Regions from separate parts of the Lysinibacillus sp. EB106-09-02-XG168 genome, predicted to be linked through region 1. Evidence: riboswitches for the same ligand, from Rfam matches in the RefSeq annotation. Region 1 holds a riboswitch; each other region holds the start of a gene.
The links. A riboswitch is a leader RNA that binds a small molecule or an ion and turns the genes downstream of it on or off. The one in region 1 is predicted to bind cobalamin.

Region 1 (6,540 bases):
TCCCATCTCCATAAGACTAAAAGTAAAGATTAGCAGGGCAAATATATTAGAAACTGATGATTTAGAATTCAATAAAATGGATGTATTAAGAACAATCATAATGCTCCTTTTCTAGTGTAGTAAATTTATTATGACTCTAACAGAAAAATAGGGGGTATTAGTCGCGTTACCAAGTCTCACCTACCCATGTAAGATAAATTTATTTGCATACAATATAGTAACCTCCATCAGTAGGGAGGACTAAACTATTAATACAATAGAAATAAAAATATCTAACTAAATGAGGTGAGTTTATTGAAAAATGGACTTGGGAAATGGGAACAATTCTTACTTTTAAAACAAAATCCTTTAACAACTAACTGCATTCCAGAATCAACACTTTACAGTCTAGAAAACCTAATCTATTTATTAAATAAGTATGAGTATATTTATGTGAAACATAATAGCGCTGGACAAGGAAGAGCGATTTATAAAGTCTACAAAAGAAAAGATGGATACTATTGTTTTAACGGATTTACCATGCAAGCTGAAGAAATAAGCAAATGTGTAGCAGCAATTGAGGATTTCCACCAAGTTCTACATCCATATGAGAAACACGGTAGATTAAGCGGAAATTATATTATACAGGAGGGGGTCAAAAGTCTAACCCCTGAGGGGGATTCAATATCCATTCGTGTTCATGTTCAAAATCTAAAGGGAAAATGGATAATTGGTGGAATTTACGGAAGGCTTGCATCTGAGGATCATGGGATTGTTAATTCAAATCGGGGTTCTCAAGCAATATCAATTGAAGAATTATTATCAGATTATTTGATGATGGATAATACAAAGAGAGATCAAACAATAGACTCTCTAAAAGAAGATTCAATTTTAGCATCTGAAGTAATAGCATCCCACTTTCCTTCTAGAGAATATGGCATTGATTTTGGAATAGATCTTGAAGGAAAACCTATATTATTTGAAGTAAATACAACGCCAAGCATTCGTAGTTTTGCCAAAGTTGATAGGGCGATCTGGAAGAACATTGTTGAGATTAGGAAAAAGCAAAGTGAAGGCTAAGTTTGAAATGTAGTTATTTTTCATGTTAGTCATCAGCATATTTCTATTCAATAGACATACATCAAAAAATTACTTTCCCTACTATAATTTTAGGGAAGAAGAAACTTAATTGCATCCGTTACTTGTGAACGATTAGGAATTTACCTAGAAAAAATGGAATATGGCTGGGTAGTCGCGATATGAATCAATTTTCTAATGGAGCCGATTCAGAATGGGTTCAAATTGCCAGCCCTTAGGAACCTGATTTCGGTATATTAGTTTATTTGGTTATTCGAAGTGTTTTTTGATTCACTCTTTTAGAGCGAATGCCAACGAAGGAATCCCTGGAACAATTTCATTAACAAACTTAAAGAAGTTTGATTTAATGGAAATACAATATCAATTTCCATATAAAAATGTCTGTTTACAACTTAAGCAGACATTATTTATATTAATTATACTTTGTTTGAGTTATGTAGAACTACAACTTCTAAATAATTATAGGGAATAGTTTCACTTAAAAAATGGGCATGAACATTAATCTATTTCGTGGAGATGTTATGAATAGAAGTAACGAAGAAAGCTCAATTTCTTATTTTTAGTTTATAACATTAGTGTTGCGCAAAAAAAGTTCTGAATTTTCAGTGTTTACATTTTGCCTCCTTAGAAGGAAAAATGTAAACACTGAAACAGCGGTAGTGAACATCCATTTTTACTATAATCCTTAGCGAGTACGATAGAGACAAGAAATCTTTATGGCACGGATTTTCCTTCGATTATATCAAACCAAATGCGGGCTGGTTATAGCAGTTATTACTTTAGTATTTTGCGTTAGATTTTTTAAATATGAATAGTTAACATGTCCGTTCACTTTAAAATACAACAAAGAACGAAAATTTTAAATGTTGACACAAAAAATACTTTGTCGTAGATTTAAAGTAATTGCATAAAAGCATTAGGTGCCCATTGCGGGAGAATAGGGAATAAAGTGAAAATCTTTAGCGGTCCCACCACTGTAAAAGGGAGTTTCATAGAGAATGCCACTAGCATCGTTCTGGGAAGGTTCTATGAAATGTTGAAATTGAGCCAGGAGACCTGCCTATCTGCTTCATATTATATAGACGATGGAAAAGTCTGTAGTTTATTTGTTATGGATAAACTACAGGCTTTTTATTTTTTTCTCTAAATCATTCTTCGAGTAACAAGGGCAAATAAGAAAGGGGAAATTTTCATGCAATTATTACAACAAACGATTCAAAACATTCAAAGTGCCGACCAAAAAATGATGGAGCAGGCAAGAGAACGCATAGATGCACTTTGCAAGCCTCCTAGTAGCTTGGGGAAGCTAGAGACTCTAGCTGTGCAACTATCGGGTATAACAGGCGAACTATTTCCTACGATAGATAATAAAGCAATTATTGTCTGTGCCGCGGATCATGGTGTCTGTGATGAAGGAGTTACACCAAATCCACAAAATGTGACGGTCTTTCAAACACTAAATTTCCCTAGAGGAGGAACAGGTGTCTGTGCTGTCGCGAAAATAACAAATGCAAAAATTGTCACAGTAGACGTTGGTGTAAAAGAGGATATTCCACATGATGCTGGTGTCATCATTAAAAAGATTAAATATGGTACGGACAATATGGCAAAAGGTCCTGCTATGTCAAGGGAAGAAGCCATACAATCAATTGAAGTAGGGATTGAGGTAGCTACAGAAGAAATCAAAAAAGGAATCAATGTACTCGGGACAGGAGAAATGGGAATTGGTAATACAACACCGAGTGCTGCTATATTATCGGTTCTTCGTGATTGTCATCCGAATGAAGTGACAGGCTTCGGCGCAGGAGTTGGGCCAGGGGGAATAGCTCATAAAGTAGAAGTCATTCACAATGCAATAGCATTAAATAAACCAAATCGTCATGATGCTATAGATATACTTGCAAAAGTCGGAGGGTTAGAAATAGGCGCTATGGCTGGTGTAATACTTGCTGCCGCCGCACATCGTAAACCAGTTGTGATTGATGGCTTTATTTCTACTATTGCAGCTCTTATTGCATACGAAATCGAGCCAACCGTAAAAGACTATATCATTCCTTCTCATGCCTCTGAAGAACCAGGCGCAAAAATCGCCGCTGAAATGCTCGGAATTGAACCGATGCTACATATGAATATGCGATTGGGAGAGGGCTCTGGTGCAGCTTTAGCCTTTCCTATTTTGGATGCAGCAAGCTCTATGATGAAAAACATGACTACTTTGGAAGAAGCTATGTTGCTGTTGAAAAATTAATTTTAGTCGCTGCTGTGGATGCACGGAGTTTGTGATAAATAAGGAATTTAAAAATTCGAAACAAGCCCAAATATCAGATTTGGGCTTGTTATTATGCAACAGTATAATTATGCTCGATTCAACTTCCGCAACGGTAAACGCCATTTCTTCATATATGAAAGTATTCTTAATACTGTGATTACACCAAACAATACATATAAAAAGATATCCCCTGAGAAAAGTTGAAGTCCGATGATAAGCCCTGCCAGTGCAGCCCAAACACCATAGACTTCATCACGGAGGACTAATGGTTGTCGTCTAGCTAATAAATCTCGAACAATTCCACCACCTGACCCTGTTAAGACAGCAGCTACAATAACTGCGCTAATAGGCATGTCGAGCTTCACAGCATAAAGGGCACCTTGAATCGCAAATGCCGATAATCCGATAGCATCGGTGAAATTACCCCAGCGATGCCAATGCTGAATAAGTCGATGTGGAAATAAGAAAAAAAGCGTAATCGCAGCAATGGCAATTTGGAACATCATATCTTGACCCCAAAGTGTAGTTACAGGTAAACCTATCAATAGATTTCGTATAGCTCCACCACCGAAAGCAGTTACGATACCGAGTATATAGACACCGAATAAATCATATTCTTCTTCCATTGCAATTATAGCCCCGGAAATAGCGAAGGCAATCGTTCCAATGATACTAAAAAACTCCCAAGCCAACCCTTTCACCCCTTATGTGAATAAATCATTTCTTGTTGTAGATTAGTTACTAATACAAACTAGAAAACACTAAAGTCTTCTTTTTTGTATTAGAAGCAAAGAAAGCATCGACTTACGATTCGGAATTATCAGATATCAAATATCTAATTATAGCAGAAATTCATAGATATAGTTTTTTTTAACTTAGCGCCTAAATGCAATTAGAACCACAAGCAATTTTTGCAGGCAAGCTCACAAATTGTTAAGATAAGATTTGAACAAATGTGAAATGGAGAAGAACATAATGACTTTTACAACCAATTTATCAGAAGAAACACTAGCATTAGCTGCTAAAATAGAGGAAAAAGTACGCCCTTTTCATGCAAAGGTAGAAGATATGGCGTTCTTCAATCAACAAAAAGTGCTTGCTGCATTCCGAAAGCATCAAGTAAGTGATTATCATCTGCACCCATCTAACGGCTATGGCTATGATGATGAAGGGCGTGACAATCTAGAACGTGTTTATGCAGAGGTCTTTGGTGCGGAGGCTGCCATTGTACGTCCGCAAATTATTTCTGGTACACATGCAATCACACTTAGCTTATTCGGGGTATTACGTCCTGGTGATGAATTACTTTATATTTCAGGCCAGCCGTATGATACTTTGCAATCAATAGTCGATGGTGGCGATAAGGATACTGGCTCGTTAAAAGATTATAAAATCGGTTATAGCCATGTGGATTTATTGAATAATCAAGAGATCGATTGGGAAGGTGTTGCAGCTGCAATTACACCAAACACAAAAATGATTGCTATCCAACGTTCGAAGGGCTATGCAACACGCCCATCCTTTACTATTTCGCAAATTGCAGAAATGTGTGCAAAGATCCGTGAATTAGCACCGAACGCAGTTATTTTCGTTGATAATTGCTACGGAGAATTTGTTGAGGCACATGAACCGACAGAGGTTGGAGCGGATTTAATAGCAGGCTCGCTCATTAAAAATCCTGGTGGAGGCTTAGCGAAAATTGGTGGATATATTGCAGGTCGTGCAGATTTAGTAGAAAAATGTGCTTATCGTATGACATCGCCAGGTATTGGTGCTGAAGCAGGGGCAACATTAAATACGCTCGGTGATTTCTATCAAGGATTTTTCCTTGCGCCACATGTTGTATCTCAAGCACTAAAAGGTGCCATTTTCACAGCTGCTATGCTGGGGGAAAAAGGCATGAATACATCGCCAAGGTATGATGCGAATCGTACGGATTTAATTCAATCGGTTTCTTTCCAAACGGCTGAACAAATGATTGCTTTTTGCCGTGAAATTCAAGCAAACTCACCAATTAATGCGCATTATGCACCAGAGCCAGCGTATATGCCTGGCTATGAGGATGATGTGATCATGGCAGCTGGAACTTTCATTCAAGGTTCAAGCATTGAGCTCACAGCAGACGGTCCTATTCGTCCTCCATTTACCGCCTTTATTCAAGGTGGGTTAACATACGAGCACGTAAAATTTGCTATTTGTAGTGCTGTTCAAAAAATCCAAAAATAAGTAACGAAAAACTATTCAAAACTTCCATTTTGAATAGTTTTTTTCCTAATGGTTGAAAAACATCTGTCACGCGGAAGTCTGCAGGAAGCTTTGCTCTATGTGAAAGCGTAGCGACAGCAATAACAACAAAAAAGCGCCAAGCCGAAACGGAAATCAATCACACATTAGGATATTAAATTTAGTTTTTTACAATTTTTCAGCATTTCAAAAAAATTATTTTAATTCATGTCAGGAAAGCTGACATGAGTGGTTGACACTATAAATTTTTCGTTATATGATTAGCGAGTATTGGAGGGGAACTTAAATGAGTCGTGAAATTAGACGAACTATGCCGTTATTATCTATGAATATCGTAATGCAATTGACAGAGCTTTCGGCACGTCAGATTCGTTATTATGAAGAACACCATTTAATTGAGCCGCACCGAACAGAAGGCAACCGTCGAATGTTTTCATTAAATGACGTCGATACACTGCTGGAAATTAAAGATTATTTGGATCAAGGTATGAACATGGCGAAAATTAAAAAGTTGTTCGCTAAAAAGAATGAACCTATTTCAACAGATGAGCGTGATTTAAGTGACTCAGAATTACGTAACATTATGCGTGAAGAAGTGCGTCAAGCGCAGCGCATGCAAAAATCATCCATCCGTCGTGGGGATTTATCTCGATTCTATTAATAAGAGGCAACATCATTCATTTCTTTATTAATAGGGTAGGGTAATGATAGAAAGCTAGACAATTTATAGGAGTGTGGAAAACTGTGGGTAAATACACTAAAGAGGACATTAAACGTCTAATCGAAGAAAAAAATGTAAGCTTTATACGTCTACAATTTACAGATATTCTTGGCACAATCAAAAACGTTGAGATTCCTGTAAGCCAGTTAGACAAAGCACTAGAAAACAAAATGATGTTTGATGGCTCATCCATTGAAGGCTTCGTACGTATCGAAGAATCAGATATGTA
Region 2 (6,540 bases), 540 kb from region 1:
CAAAATGATCCTAGCTAATGTACTTTTTCCTGATCCACTTTGACCGACTACTCCTAAACATTCGCCTTCCTGAAGCGAAAATGTGACCTGTTGTAATACTGGTATTTCTAGTTTTTTTTGTATAAATGACTGCCTCTGATGATAGTACTTCTCAACATTCGTCACCTCTAATAGAGCCATTTACTACCTCCTCTAAAAAGTGATTCTCGATTGTAAAAGTTTCTTTGTATACCAATGCTGTGGCGCGTCAAAAAAATCAAAGACATTCGCCTGCTCGATGAGTTCTCCCTTATACATAACAGCAACTTCATCGGCAAGTTCAGCAATAACACCAAGGTCATGTGTGACGAGAATAATCGCCGCATTTGTTTCATCTCGAATTTGATTAAACAATGTTAATATTTTCTTTTGATTGACAGTATCAAGTGCTGTTGTAGGTTCATCGGCAATATATAATTTAGGTTGCATCGCAAAAGAAAGAGCAATCATGACACGTTGTAACATCCCTCCACTTAATTGGAAAGGATAATATTGCAAAAGTTTTTCGGGATTAGGTAAATTTACTTTATTCATAGCGGAAATAGCTATCTGTCTTATTTCTTTTTTAGTTAAAACGTAATGCGCTTTTAATGTTTCTCTAAAATGCATTTCTATTGTTTGAATACTATCAAAAGCTACCAAAGGATTTTGTGTAATCATCGATATATGCCTTCCTCGATAATCTCTCAAGCTTTCTTTTGTTACAGATGATAAATCAATATTTTGAAATAAAATTTGCCCCGTCGATTTTGCTACAGCTGGAATAGATTGCATAATTGCTTGACATAACATCGACTTACCACTACCACTTTCACCGATAATACCTAATATACGACCTTTATTTGCAGTTAAATTAATAGAAGATAGGATTTCCTGCTCTCCTATTTGCACATTTAAATCTTTGACTTGTAATAAGATTTTTCTTTCCATAGCAATCCCTTTCAATGATCCACTTGCTTGCTTTGACGAGAGATGAAGTTAAATAATAGGACTACAATGATTATTGCTATACCTGGATAAAGCATAAGTTCAGGATGTAGTCGAATATACTGTTTGCCTTCACTAATCATCATTCCCCACTCAGGAGTAGGAGCTTGAACACCTAATCCAATAAATGAGAAGCCAGCGATTTCTAAAATGACTTTTCCTAAATCTAATGAAATAATAGTTAGCATGGGCGCCTTTATATTTGGCACGAAATGGCGTAGGATTAGCTTAACTCCTGAAGTTCCACTAATTTTAGCAGCTTTTATAAATTCTTTTGCATGAACGCTTATAAATAAGCCTCTTAAAACTCTAGAATAATAAACAGTTTGAGTAAAAATAAGTGCCAATAATAGATTTTTTAAGCTTGGACCCAAAATACCTAGAAGTCCAAAAACAAGAACAAGCGTGGGGAATGCTAATAAAATATCACAGATACGAATAAAAAAATAATCAATTATCCCCCTTTTAAAAGCCACTATTGCCCCTATCCATATAGCGAAAAAGGTTGCTACTAATTGGATAAATAAAGCTGATCCTAAAGAATAGCGAATACCTAACAGTATACGTGAAAGTATACATCGCCCTAAATGGTCTGTGCCGAGAGGATATGCCCATGATGGTTCTAAAAACTTTTTAGATACATCTACCAAAAAAGGATCATTCGGCATGATAAACGGTGCAAAAAGCCCCAATCCCCCAATAAATGTGAGAAGAGTTATACTAGTTAATTGTTTACCATTTAAACTTTTGTGTAATTTGATCAATCTACTCTCTCCTCCTCACTATCATTAGCTGAGGATCAAGAACTCGATGTAATATATCTGTACATAAATTAGCAAAAACATAGATGATAGCAATTATTAGAACATAACATTGCACAACTGGATAATCCCTATTCATAATTGATTCTATTAAGTAGCGACCTAAACCTGGCCAGCTAAATACTTGCTCCACAATAACTGCCCCACCTAATAAATTTCCAAGTGTCATGCCAAGCATCGTCGTCAACGGAATAGCTGCATTTTTGAAGACGTGTCGACTGAGAATAACAGATTTTTTTAACCCCCGTAAAAATGCATACTGAACATATTTTTTTTGTAATTCTTCTATAACACTTGTACGAATTGCTTGAACAAACAATCCAGTGGTTGGTAATGCCAAAGATACTGCTGGTAAAATCATATGTAAAATAGTCCCTTTACCATTTGTCGGGAAGATGCCTAGCTTCAAACTGAATAAGTATAAAAGAAAAAAACCTAACCAAAAAGTTGGGATGGATACACTGATAATAGATAATAAGCCGACAATCCTATCAAATATTGAATTTTTATAAAGTGCACTAATAATACCTAGTGGAATACTAAAGCAAATCATACATACAAATGCAGCTAGGGCTAATTCAAAAGTTGCCGGCAGTTTTTCTACTATTTCTTGAGCAACGGGTAATTTACTCACAAATGATGAACCAAAATCGAAGTGCAACACACCTTTTAGCCATATAAAATATTGAATAGACAATGGTTGATCAGTGCCTAATTCCGATCGTAGCGCCTGTATCGCTTCTGCTGTCGGGGCGACCCCTGACATTCTAAGTATGACCTCCGCTGGCTCTACTGGAACAAAACGAATAAATAAAAAGGTCATTATTGACACCCCTAGTAAAACAAATGGTAATGTAATAACTCGTTTTAAACAAAAAAGCCAAGTTGATTCGTACATTTCTTTCATCACTTCCCAAGTCTTCATAGTGCAAAAAGAGAGGAGTCATAGTAGACCCACTCTCTTCTCATTCTCTTACTTTAAATCCATTTGAGCATAAGGGATATCGTATTCAGATGCACAGGGATTAAAATCTTTCATATGTTTATGGTAAATAACGTTATTCGTTTCATATGAAATTGGATAGAATAATGCTTGGTCATGGAACATTGTTAAAATATCTTTATACAATTGCACACGTTCCGCTTCATCTGTACCAATTAATAATTGATGTATTTTGCCATCAATTTGCGCTGCGTTATCTAGGCCTAATTTCGCTTCATAAACACCATTTGCATTCGGTGTTGCTGACTCGTTTGCGAAGCTGTGTGGGTCTGTTGGTGGACCGTTTGTGCGCCAGAAATTAATATCTACTTGATTATCCATTAATTTTTGGAGCCCTACCATTACATCGGCGCCTTCAAGGTTTAATTGGACGCCTATTTTTGCTAATTCCCCTTGCATTAATTCTGCCATTGGTTTTTGGATAGCATCTGTTGCAATGTAGATTAAATCTAATTGAAGAGGCTGCCCATTTTTAGAACGGATTTTATCACCATTTTTTAATGTCCAACCTGCTTCATCTAATAGCTGCTCGGCTTTTTTTGGATTAAATAGTATTGGTTTTAACTCAATATCTGCGTATGGAATAGCACCCCAAAACAGTTTATTGGCAACTTTTTCTGTACCATGGGTAATACTTTCAACCATTTGTTCTTTATTAACTGCGTATTGAATAGCCTGGCGTACTTTTAATTCTGCTAAAGGACCAGATTGTGTATTAAAAAGTAATGCTCGTGTAGATAAAGGTTCAGATACAGCCGTTTTGTATTGATCACTGTCTTTTAAGAAAGTGTAGTTATCTAAGCTAATAATGCCTCGACCATAAATTATGTCTAATTCTTCATTTTCAAATGCCAGTGAAATAGATTCTGAATCAGGAATAATTTTCACTTTTACTTTGTCAACTAGTGGCTTTTCACCCCAATAATGTTCGTTGCGGCTAAAAATTGCATATTGATCTTTTTTATATTCGGTTAATACCCATGGACCTGTTCCAACCGGAGCATTAATACCTTTATTAGTTGTATCTCCTTCAGGGAATCCGTTATCCCCTAAAAAGCGAAATGGTCGCACAAAAGCCAGTTCATTTAATACAGGGTAATAGGGCGCATCTAATTGTAGACGAATTGTATAGTCGTCTTCTTTCACAACATCTACAATATGATTCACCATCCCCATCCAAGAGTGTGTATCACGATCTGCTAAAACCGCATTAAAATTACGAATAACATTATCTGCATTAAATGCTGTCCCATCAGAGTATTTTACATCTTGTCTAAGATGAAATAGATAAGCTGTTTTATCATCAGAAATTTCCCAGCTCTTCGCTAATTTCGGCGATATTGTCCCGTCATCGTTATATTCTACCAATGATTCATATACCATTGCTTGCGCAGTCATTTGGTTTGGTAAATAGGTGTGCGGATTTAAAGGCCCTATATCTAGCGGCCAGCCAACTGTTATCACCTTTCCTTCGTTAGAAGTTTTACTTCCATTACTTTCACCCGAGCTTGAACAGCCTGCTACAATGGTTAACATCAGTATGAGAATGAAAGGTAATATTTTTTTAAAAAATATCATTATGATTGCTCCTGTCTATTCTTGGGTGATAGAAAATTGATATATGTATGTTTCTCCACCATAATACTAACTTGAAACTCAAAGTAATCTCATGACTATGATTAGAAAAATGCAAAAAAAAATCCTTATTCCACGTGAATAGGGATAGAAAAACTCATTATTAAAAGCCTTCCATCCATCTCCCTATCTTTCGTAGATCTACAATGAATCTTACTACAAGCAGGCATTCTGGCTTATGAATCTTCATTTTGCTTCACCTTCCCAAGTACTTACTCAGTGGTATTAGAAACAAAACTCCTCATTTACAGCTGCGGGACAGCATGGGATTTACACCCATTTTCCTTTAAATTAAGCGAAAAAGTTTTTTCACTCAAACTTGTAATGATACATATTAAATTAGTATTAAACATAACACGCTGCAAAGACACACGTCAATTTTATTTTCTGAATATAATATAGTTTTGAGATTTTTCAACATAGATATTTATGTTTATTCCACAAAAAAAAGCCACCACATACTAGTGCGATGGCTACACTTCTATCGTTGATGTTTTTTTAACATTGATTCTGTAAAAAACTGAGATTGTCCCTTTGGAATACTTATTGTTTGCCACTGAGAACCCTTTACTTGCTTAGCGATGTAAACGATTTGACCGACATGTTGTGAATAATGGGCCATTTGTCTTTCAATCGCATCTATCACGGAATGCTGCTCTCCCCTTATCGTTACAAACCCATTTAAATCAGCTTCAGATAATCCTTGTAAAGCATCTAAAAATACTTGCCAGCCCTTTTCCCATACTGTCATAACCTCTTCTTTTGTCTGAAGGCTATCCGTAAATTCATCATCACGATTTCTCGTTGCTTTCTCACCATCTGTCGTTAGAAAGTCAGTCCATCTCGATATCATATTACCACTAATATGTTTTACAATCACTGCGATACTGTTTGAATCTTCATTATACGCCCAGTGCAATTGGGCCTCTTCTAATTGGTCGAGTGTTTTATCGCCTAGCTCTTTGACACTTCTAAATCTTGTTTTGACAACATTTAAATACATTCGCGCTAGCGTCATTGTTGACCCCCCTGTCCCTTTTCAACTATTTTAATAATATTCTGTATCAGACAAAATCTTTCCCCTCCTTCTACACTATAACAAGGCTACAGGTATAAAAGATTAAATTTAAACCAAAAAAAACCGTCTCTTCATTAATTGAGACGGTTTCCTTCGAGCCATTATAAATTTTCATCAATATATGTTTCTATATCTGATACAATCGTGTCAATAGGGACATCCTCTGGATTCTCTGCATACCCCGAATACATTTTTACGATTACGCCATCTTTATCAACTAAGAAAAATTGATTCCCATGGACGACTTGGTCGCTGTTAGGATCATTTCTGACGATTATTTTTGTTGATTTTACAGCGAACTGCTCGATATATTTTTGTGAATAACCAGTAAGTAGATTCCATTTTGATTGATCTGGAACATTATATTTTTTCAAATAATCAGCTAATACTTCTGGTTTATCAACGTCAGGATCAACTGAAAACGCAACAATATTATAATCTTCCACACCTTTTTTCTTCAGCTTCTCTTGAACTTGCGTCATATTAAAAGACATTGGTGGACAAATTGAAGTACAATTCGTGAAAATATACATACCTATCCACGGTTTTCCTTTTAAACTTTCTAATGAAACTTTTTCTCCGCGTTGATTGACATGTTCAAAATCTGGTAATTCTAAACTATAATCTGCTTTAAACTTTGAATTTCCACACGCACTCAGTACAGTTGCTACTGCAAAAAGTAAAACAAGCCCAATTATTTTATTTCTCATCTTTAACACGCTCCCCACTTACACTATCCTCATCCTATCGTACGATGTAACTATTGACAAGGACACTCAAGTGACAGCTTTCGTACATCTTTGTGAAATCGATTTCACTTTAAGGAAACAAGCGCATCATGAATGGCATCTAATTTCACTTCTACTCGGTGCAGTAAATAAAACGACACTAAAATAGGAAAACCGATATCCGATATCATGTTTAACCATTGTTCCATGTTAGTCCCTCCTTCGCAGCTAGATGAATAAGACTACTAT
Region 3 (6,540 bases), 960 kb from region 1:
ATCAAGTAGTACAAGACGGAAACTTGAAAAGGAGTGAATTAGACTGGAATTTTAAAAAATGTAATCATTCATGATGACAATGACTTCAGTTACTTTTGGATTAATTTGTACAACTTATTTTATTAATTCAACATCTACTGTTTTAACACTTAATATCATTTCATATTTTTGGCCTTTACTATTTCTATTAGGAATCGTTTTCGGATTATTTATGTTAAAAAATTATAAAACAAATAGTTTATTTGACAACTTAATGTCCATCTTTGTTATTTGCTTATATGTTTCCTCTTTCGGGTTCTTAAATAACACCAAATATCGATAAACGAAGATGATTGAATGGGTTATGTTCATGAAAAATTAATGATTACTACAGAAAGACTCGTTCTTAGATTATTTGAAACAACTGATGCAAAAATGGTTGCAAAGCTTTGCAATAACTATAATATTTACAAAAGCACCATGCACCTACCTTATCCATATAGTTTAGATGATGCCTTATCATGGATTGAACATCATTACGATAATTTTACGCAGGATATTTCGTACGAGTTTGCAGTTACAGATAAGGAAACCGGCGAATTATATGGAGCCATTGCATTATCGAATAATAAACGTTTTAAGCAAGGTGAAATCGCCTATTGGATTGGCGAGGAGTATTGGGGAAAAGGCTATGCCACAGAGGCGGCGCAGTCGATTGTTCATTTCGCTTTTGAAGAAAAGAAACTACATAAAGTATTTGCTCGATATTTTTCAACGAACCCCGCTTCTGGAAAAGTAATGGACAAGATCGGTATGAAACAAGAAGGAATTTTAAAGGACCACATCATTAAAGACGGAAAATATGAGGATTTGGTGTATTATGGAATAATTAATGAATAGCTCAAAAGTATTTCAATCAACTATTTCCTTCCTCAAGATGAAAAGGTTTTTCCCTCCCTTTAAAAAGGTGGCCTAAGAAGTCTTTCCACTTCTTAAGCCACCAATATTTTTCTTATAGATAGTCTACAAACCAATCTCTAATATATTCTAGTCGATTAATTCGTAACGTTGGCTTTCCGCTCCTTGAAAGTTCGTGATTGGCTTCAGGGAAGCGCACAAATTTCGTTTCTTTTTTACGATGTTTTAAGGCGATAAACAATTGCTCTGCTTGTTCAATCGGACAGCGATAGTCTTTTTCGCCGTGTAAAATTAACAATGGCGTCTCCACGTTGTCCACGTACTTAAGTGGTGAATGTTGCCATAGCTTCTCTATATCGTTTAGTCCCCCTTGGATTTGCCAGTCTGTAAAGTAATAGCCGATATCACTTACGCCATAGAAGCTTATCCAGTTAGATATGGAACGTTGCGTAACAGCTGCTTTAAAGCGATTTGTCTGTCCGACAATCCAGTTTGTCATGAAGCCCCCATAGCTTCCACCTGTAACACCGAGACGCTTTTGATCAATAAAATCATATTGCTCCAAGGCATAATCAACAGCAGCCATTAGATCATTATAATCATTGCCACCATAATCACCACGTACTGCATCCACAAATTTTTGACCATAACCATGGCTTCCTCGAGGATTCGTATATAGAACCGCAAAGCCTTGTGCAGCAAGGATTTGGAACTCGTTAAAATAACAGTTAGCATACATTGCGTGCGGACCACCATGGATTTCAAGAATAAGTGGATATTTCTCCCCTTCTTCATATCCAATAGGCTTCATCATCCAGCCGTTTACTTTCCAGCCATCTGCCCCTTCAAATTCAATTGCTTCTGGAACAGATAATGCTCGCGTCTTTAAAAATTCTTCATTAACTGTAGTAAGCTGTTCCTTTTCACCGGTATTTAAATTTACGTAAAATAGATCCCCAGGATTTGTAGTCGTGCTGATTGCGGCTACCGCTCTATCATTTTTAGCATCAAGTGAAAAACCATATACATATTGATCATCATGAATAGCTGGATACAATTCTCCCGATAGATTGCCAAAATAAATAGATGTATTTCCGTGATCTGTCAATTGGAAGTAAAAGCTTTTATTATCCTCTAGCCATTGAATGCGCGGAGGAACAACACCTTGAAGGAAATCACCGATAGCAAAATCACCGACAGGCGCGTCAAATTCACTCGTTACACATGTCTGATTATCATTGTCCAAATCATAAATCCATAGCTTTGGTTGTGTTGCATTTTCAAATTCTCTTTCACTTCCAATATAAGCTATGAAGCGGCTGTTCGGAGACCATGAAGTTTGGTAGAACACCCCTGATCCATCTGTTAGCTTACGACCATGTTTCGTTTCTAAATCCAATAAATAAATATCACATATGAATGAAAAGTCTAGATCCTCAGTTAAGTCCGCAATGTACGAAATATATTTTCCATTCGGAGACCATGTACCAAGCTGTAAATTATGTTTCCCTTCCGTCAGTAGCTCTAATTCTCCTGATGCAAGATGAACGATCGCAATTTGAGAAAATTGCTCCATATCCATAAATCCCGCTCCATCTGATTTATGTTTCATCTTTTCTATTACAAGTGGTTTTAGCTCTTTGTCTTCCTTTTGATTGTTCTCAACTTTATCATCAATGGTTTCCTCTTTACCAAGCTGTACAGAGAAGGCAATTTTCTCTCCGCAAGGAGACCAAGTAGGCGATGTCGCACCATTTTTACAATTCGTAACTTGTTTAGCTTCCCCGCCTGTTTTTGAAAGAACAAAAATTTGCGGCTTACCATTTCTCGATGACACAAACGCGATTTTACTGCCATCCGGAGCCCAAACAGGTGAATGCGTTTTATCTTCCCCAAATGTCCATTGTTGCGGTTTTTTATCATCCAAGTTTATGTAAAATAAATTAGACACATAGTCCTTTTTTTTCTCATCAATATGAGTCTGTACATACACCACTTCTGTTCCATCAGGTGATACTTGTGGATCTGCCACTGATTTTAATTTATATAGATCTTCTGGTTTTATCCCTTGTTTCAATGTCATAATTTCCTTATCCCCTTTGTGTGAAAATTTGATTACTTAGTACAATATTTCGATACACTAAGTATTATTCCTTCTTTTTCAGAGAAATTGTTTTTTATTCTAAAGAGGATTTCGAATACCAACTGATGACTTGCGTATAAAAAAAACGTAGCTCTTCGTAATAATTAGGAACAGCTACGGCTTTCATTTATTTCAAGAGTGAATCCGGGATTGATGGTTGTGCCCCCATTTGTGTAACGACATAAGCAGCAACTTTCGTGGCAAAATCGATTGAATTTCGAAGCGAATTTCCCCGGCATAGTCCTACTGCCAAAGCGCCATTACTGGTATTTTTTCCATCAAGTTCACTCCTATAGTTAATCTATAATTTTTACTGTTTTGGGAGGATGGGTTAGGAGAAGTTATTTTTTCGAAGCCGGATTTACTTGAAAGCGATAGAACAGCCAATCAGTCGCTAAGAGCCCTTGTTATGATAAGAGGGAGATTAAATCTTTCCAATAATCTGCAGAATTTGTTCTGCGATAAAATTTATAAAAGGGTTCATTCGGACGAGCATGTTTCTGATAGAGCTCAATGATTTGTTTTAAAAAGCCTTCAATAAGCTCTACTCCTACCTTTTTCGCAAAGAGTGTCCCGGCTTTTGCATTCGCTCCCATCGGCACTGCCCCTAAATAAACATCAAAGCTATCCTTTTGATAGACAAGCCCAATATCATCATACACCGCATTATAACAGGCAGAGGCACAACCATTGACATTTACACGTAATCTTGTAGGGACAGTGATTCCTTTTAATGAATGATATAGCTTTTCTGTAATTGGTGCTGCCTCCATCTTGTCACCATCACAAAAATCACATGCTTTCATCGCTACAATCGGACCTTGCTTTGCCACATAAAAGCCAGCGTCTTCTAGCTCCTCAATCGTCTTTTCAACTTCTACTGTTGGGATAGATAATAATAGGCAGTAAGAGGCAGAGTATTTTATGGCACCATTTTCCCTTACAACCTTTGCTATTGTTTGGAATTGTGCAGGGGTATAATGTTTATTAATAATGCCTGGACTTACTGCAAGGCGAGTAAAATCCGCATTATTGTTTAAGTTTTCGAAGGTTTTGTCCGGTATATTCGAACGGAATGCATTCATAAATACTTCTCCTTATGAAGAAAGAAGCTAGCCAATTGCTAGCCCCCAATTTATTGGATAGCTTAAAAACTCTCAGGATAGAAGCCTTTCGCCAAAATTTGAATGGCTTCTGCAGCACGTACCCCTTCAGAGGCAGCAGAAAGTGGTAGGATCACAAAGCGTTCGTTTTTGACCGCTTCCATTTCCTTTAAGGCTGGATCATTTTTTAAGAAATTTATTTTTGCTTCCGCTGTTGTTTCTCCGTAATCTATGACAACTACGACTGCTGGATTACGTTCTACTGCATCTTCTTTGGACACCGTAGTCCAACCCGATTCTACATCACCAAAAATATTTTTACCGCCGGCCATTGTAACAAGTTCATTCATAATGTTTTGTCCTGCAGTGAAGACCTCTTTATCACCACTATCAAACACTAGAACAGGTAGTTTTTCTCCATCTTGCGGTAATTTTGCACGGACATCCTCTACATCCTTTGTCATTTTTTCAATTAGTGCTTCTCCACGTTCTTCAACACGAAAAATTTTTGCGATATTTCGAATATCTATGAAAATATCGTCTAAAGTTGGTTTCGTCATGATTGAGGCTGTATGTAAATAAGTGTGAATGCCTAATGTTTCAAGCTCTTCTTGTGTACCAACACCTTTCTCTCCAAAGGCGCTTTTCCAACCACCAAATAAAAAATCTGCTTCTGCATCAATAACCTGCTCCTTTGTAGGATACTGATTTGCTAACACAGGCACTTTATCGTAGGCCGCTTGTAGGGGCTCATAAATTTTATCATCTAAGTACGCCGTCCCTACCATTGAATCTTCTAGCTCTAAAGCTAACATAATTTCTGTCACGTGCTGATTTAAGCTAATCGCTTTTTTTGGGGCTTCCTTATATACTTGCGTTGTTCCATTATTTTCAATCGTTATGTCTGACTTTTCAGCTTGTGAAGCCTCTACCTTCTCACTTTGTGTAGCAGATTCTAGTTTGTCCTTTTCACTACAAGCACCCAATATAGCCAGCAATGCGATTGCAAAGACTAGCCATGAGCTTTTCCATTTCTTCATGTCCTCTTCTCCTTTGATGTTAAATATATAGAAAGAAATCGTTTAGACTTCTATGCTACCAGATAGCGATTCTAGAAAAGGGCATAAAAAAATCCCCTTGTTTCCAAGAGGTTAGCATAGCAAAAGAAAGGTTTTTCAACCTGTTCACTATCCCCATCCTCGTGGATTCAGTAATAAATACATAATGGCAGGTATCCTGGCTTAGGTTCATCATCTATACGCCTTCCCATAGTGTGGCTACAGTGGCATCTTGTATAGACTCCCCATTTACAGTTGCGGGACAGCATCGGATTTGCACCGATTTCCCTTTTAAGCAAATAACAAAGGTCATTTACACCAATACGTCGTTTTTATTTTGTTGTATATATTAATTGACTAGTAAATTCGCAATCATACATATATTAACACTATTGCGACATAAACACTATATGAAATATTTTTTATACCAATTCTGTTACAATGTTGTTAAATGAATAAATAGAAACGAGGATCTTTTTATGCATGTAACAATTGGAGTACTTGCTCACGTGGATGCCGGTAAAACAACATTTTCTGAGCAGTTACTATTTCATACAAACAGTATTCAATCCCGTGGACGAGTGGATCACCAGGACACATTTCTAGATAATCATGAGCTGGAGCGTCAGCGAGGTATTACAATTTTTGCAGAGCAAGGTCGCATGACGCTTAGGAATGATACATATACCTTAATCGATACACCTGGGCACGTCGATTTCTCTCCAGAGATGGAGCGTGCCATTCGGGTTATGGATTATGCCATCATTATTGTTAGTGCCGTCGAAGGAATACAGGGTCATACTGAAACAGTGTGGCACCTCTTACGCCAATATCATGTTCCAACCTTCTTTTTTATCAACAAAATTGATCGTGAAGGTGCAGATGTTGAAGCAGTAATGGCTGCGCTTCAAAAAGATTGCTCTGCAGATGTTTTATTCGTAGACGAACCGCTCCGTTCCGACTATGTTTCAAACGACATAATGGAGTGGCTTGCTGAACGTGATGAACACATTCTCGATGCTTTTCTCAATGAAACATTAGATAGCTCTAACTGCCTTACTCATTTAACTCAGATGATTAAACAGGAAAAGGCCTTTCTATGTTTTTCTGGGTCTGCCTTAAAAGATAGTGGAATAAAGGAATTCCTAACACAGCTCCCCCTCCTTACAGAGACACAATTTAATAACAATACTCCGTTTCAAGGTGAGGTGTTTAAAATTCGTCATGATGGACATCAACGCTTAACTTTTATCAAATCTTTGCAAGGAACGTTACATGTTCGTGATGAACTTTCATTTGGAGACGTGACTGAAAAAGTGACGGAGATTCGACTATACAA

Region 2: another riboswitch for cobalamin. It lies ahead of nikA (nickel ABC transporter substrate-binding protein); the one in region 1 lies ahead of cobT (nicotinate-nucleotide--dimethylbenzimidazole phosphoribosyltransferase).
Region 3: another riboswitch for cobalamin. It lies ahead of AC3WSO_RS11665 (ABC transporter substrate-binding protein); the one in region 1 lies ahead of cobT (nicotinate-nucleotide--dimethylbenzimidazole phosphoribosyltransferase).

What each region holds. Positions count from the first base shown of each region.
Region 1 covers NZ_JBYTDN010000003.1:1,242,403-1,248,942, forward strand. The annotation lists gene AC3WSO_RS06735 (YheC/YheD family protein) at 295-1,059, shown strand; cobalamin riboswitch at 1,979-2,155, shown strand; gene cobT (nicotinate-nucleotide--dimethylbenzimidazole phosphoribosyltransferase) at 2,270-3,325, shown strand; gene AC3WSO_RS06745 (trimeric intracellular cation channel family protein) at 3,433-4,038, opposite strand; gene AC3WSO_RS06750 (methionine gamma-lyase family protein) at 4,322-5,572, shown strand; gene AC3WSO_RS06755 (MerR family transcriptional regulator) at 5,877-6,251, shown strand; gene glnA (type I glutamate--ammonia ligase) at 6,335-6,540, shown strand, end outside.
Region 2 covers NZ_JBYTDN010000003.1:1,785,302-1,791,841, reverse strand. The annotation lists gene AC3WSO_RS09450 (ABC transporter ATP-binding protein) at 1-180, opposite strand, end outside; gene AC3WSO_RS09445 (ABC transporter ATP-binding protein) at 193-969, opposite strand; gene AC3WSO_RS09440 (ABC transporter permease subunit) at 981-1,790, opposite strand; gene nikB (nickel ABC transporter permease) at 1,792-2,745, opposite strand; gene nikA (nickel ABC transporter substrate-binding protein) at 2,821-4,428, opposite strand; cobalamin riboswitch at 4,630-4,823, opposite strand; gene AC3WSO_RS09425 (DUF1572 family protein) at 4,967-5,503, opposite strand; gene AC3WSO_RS09420 (SCO family protein) at 5,665-6,273, opposite strand; gene AC3WSO_RS09415 (YvrJ family protein) at 6,378-6,500, opposite strand.
Region 3 covers NZ_JBYTDN010000003.1:2,201,741-2,208,280, reverse strand. The annotation lists gene AC3WSO_RS11685 (GNAT family N-acetyltransferase) at 337-879, shown strand; gene AC3WSO_RS11680 (S9 family peptidase) at 992-2,980, opposite strand; gene AC3WSO_RS11675 (hypothetical protein) at 3,168-3,293, opposite strand; gene AC3WSO_RS11670 (precorrin-3B methylase) at 3,448-4,125, opposite strand; gene AC3WSO_RS11665 (ABC transporter substrate-binding protein) at 4,188-5,183, opposite strand; cobalamin riboswitch at 5,353-5,539, opposite strand; gene AC3WSO_RS11660 (GTP-binding protein) at 5,681-6,540, shown strand, end outside.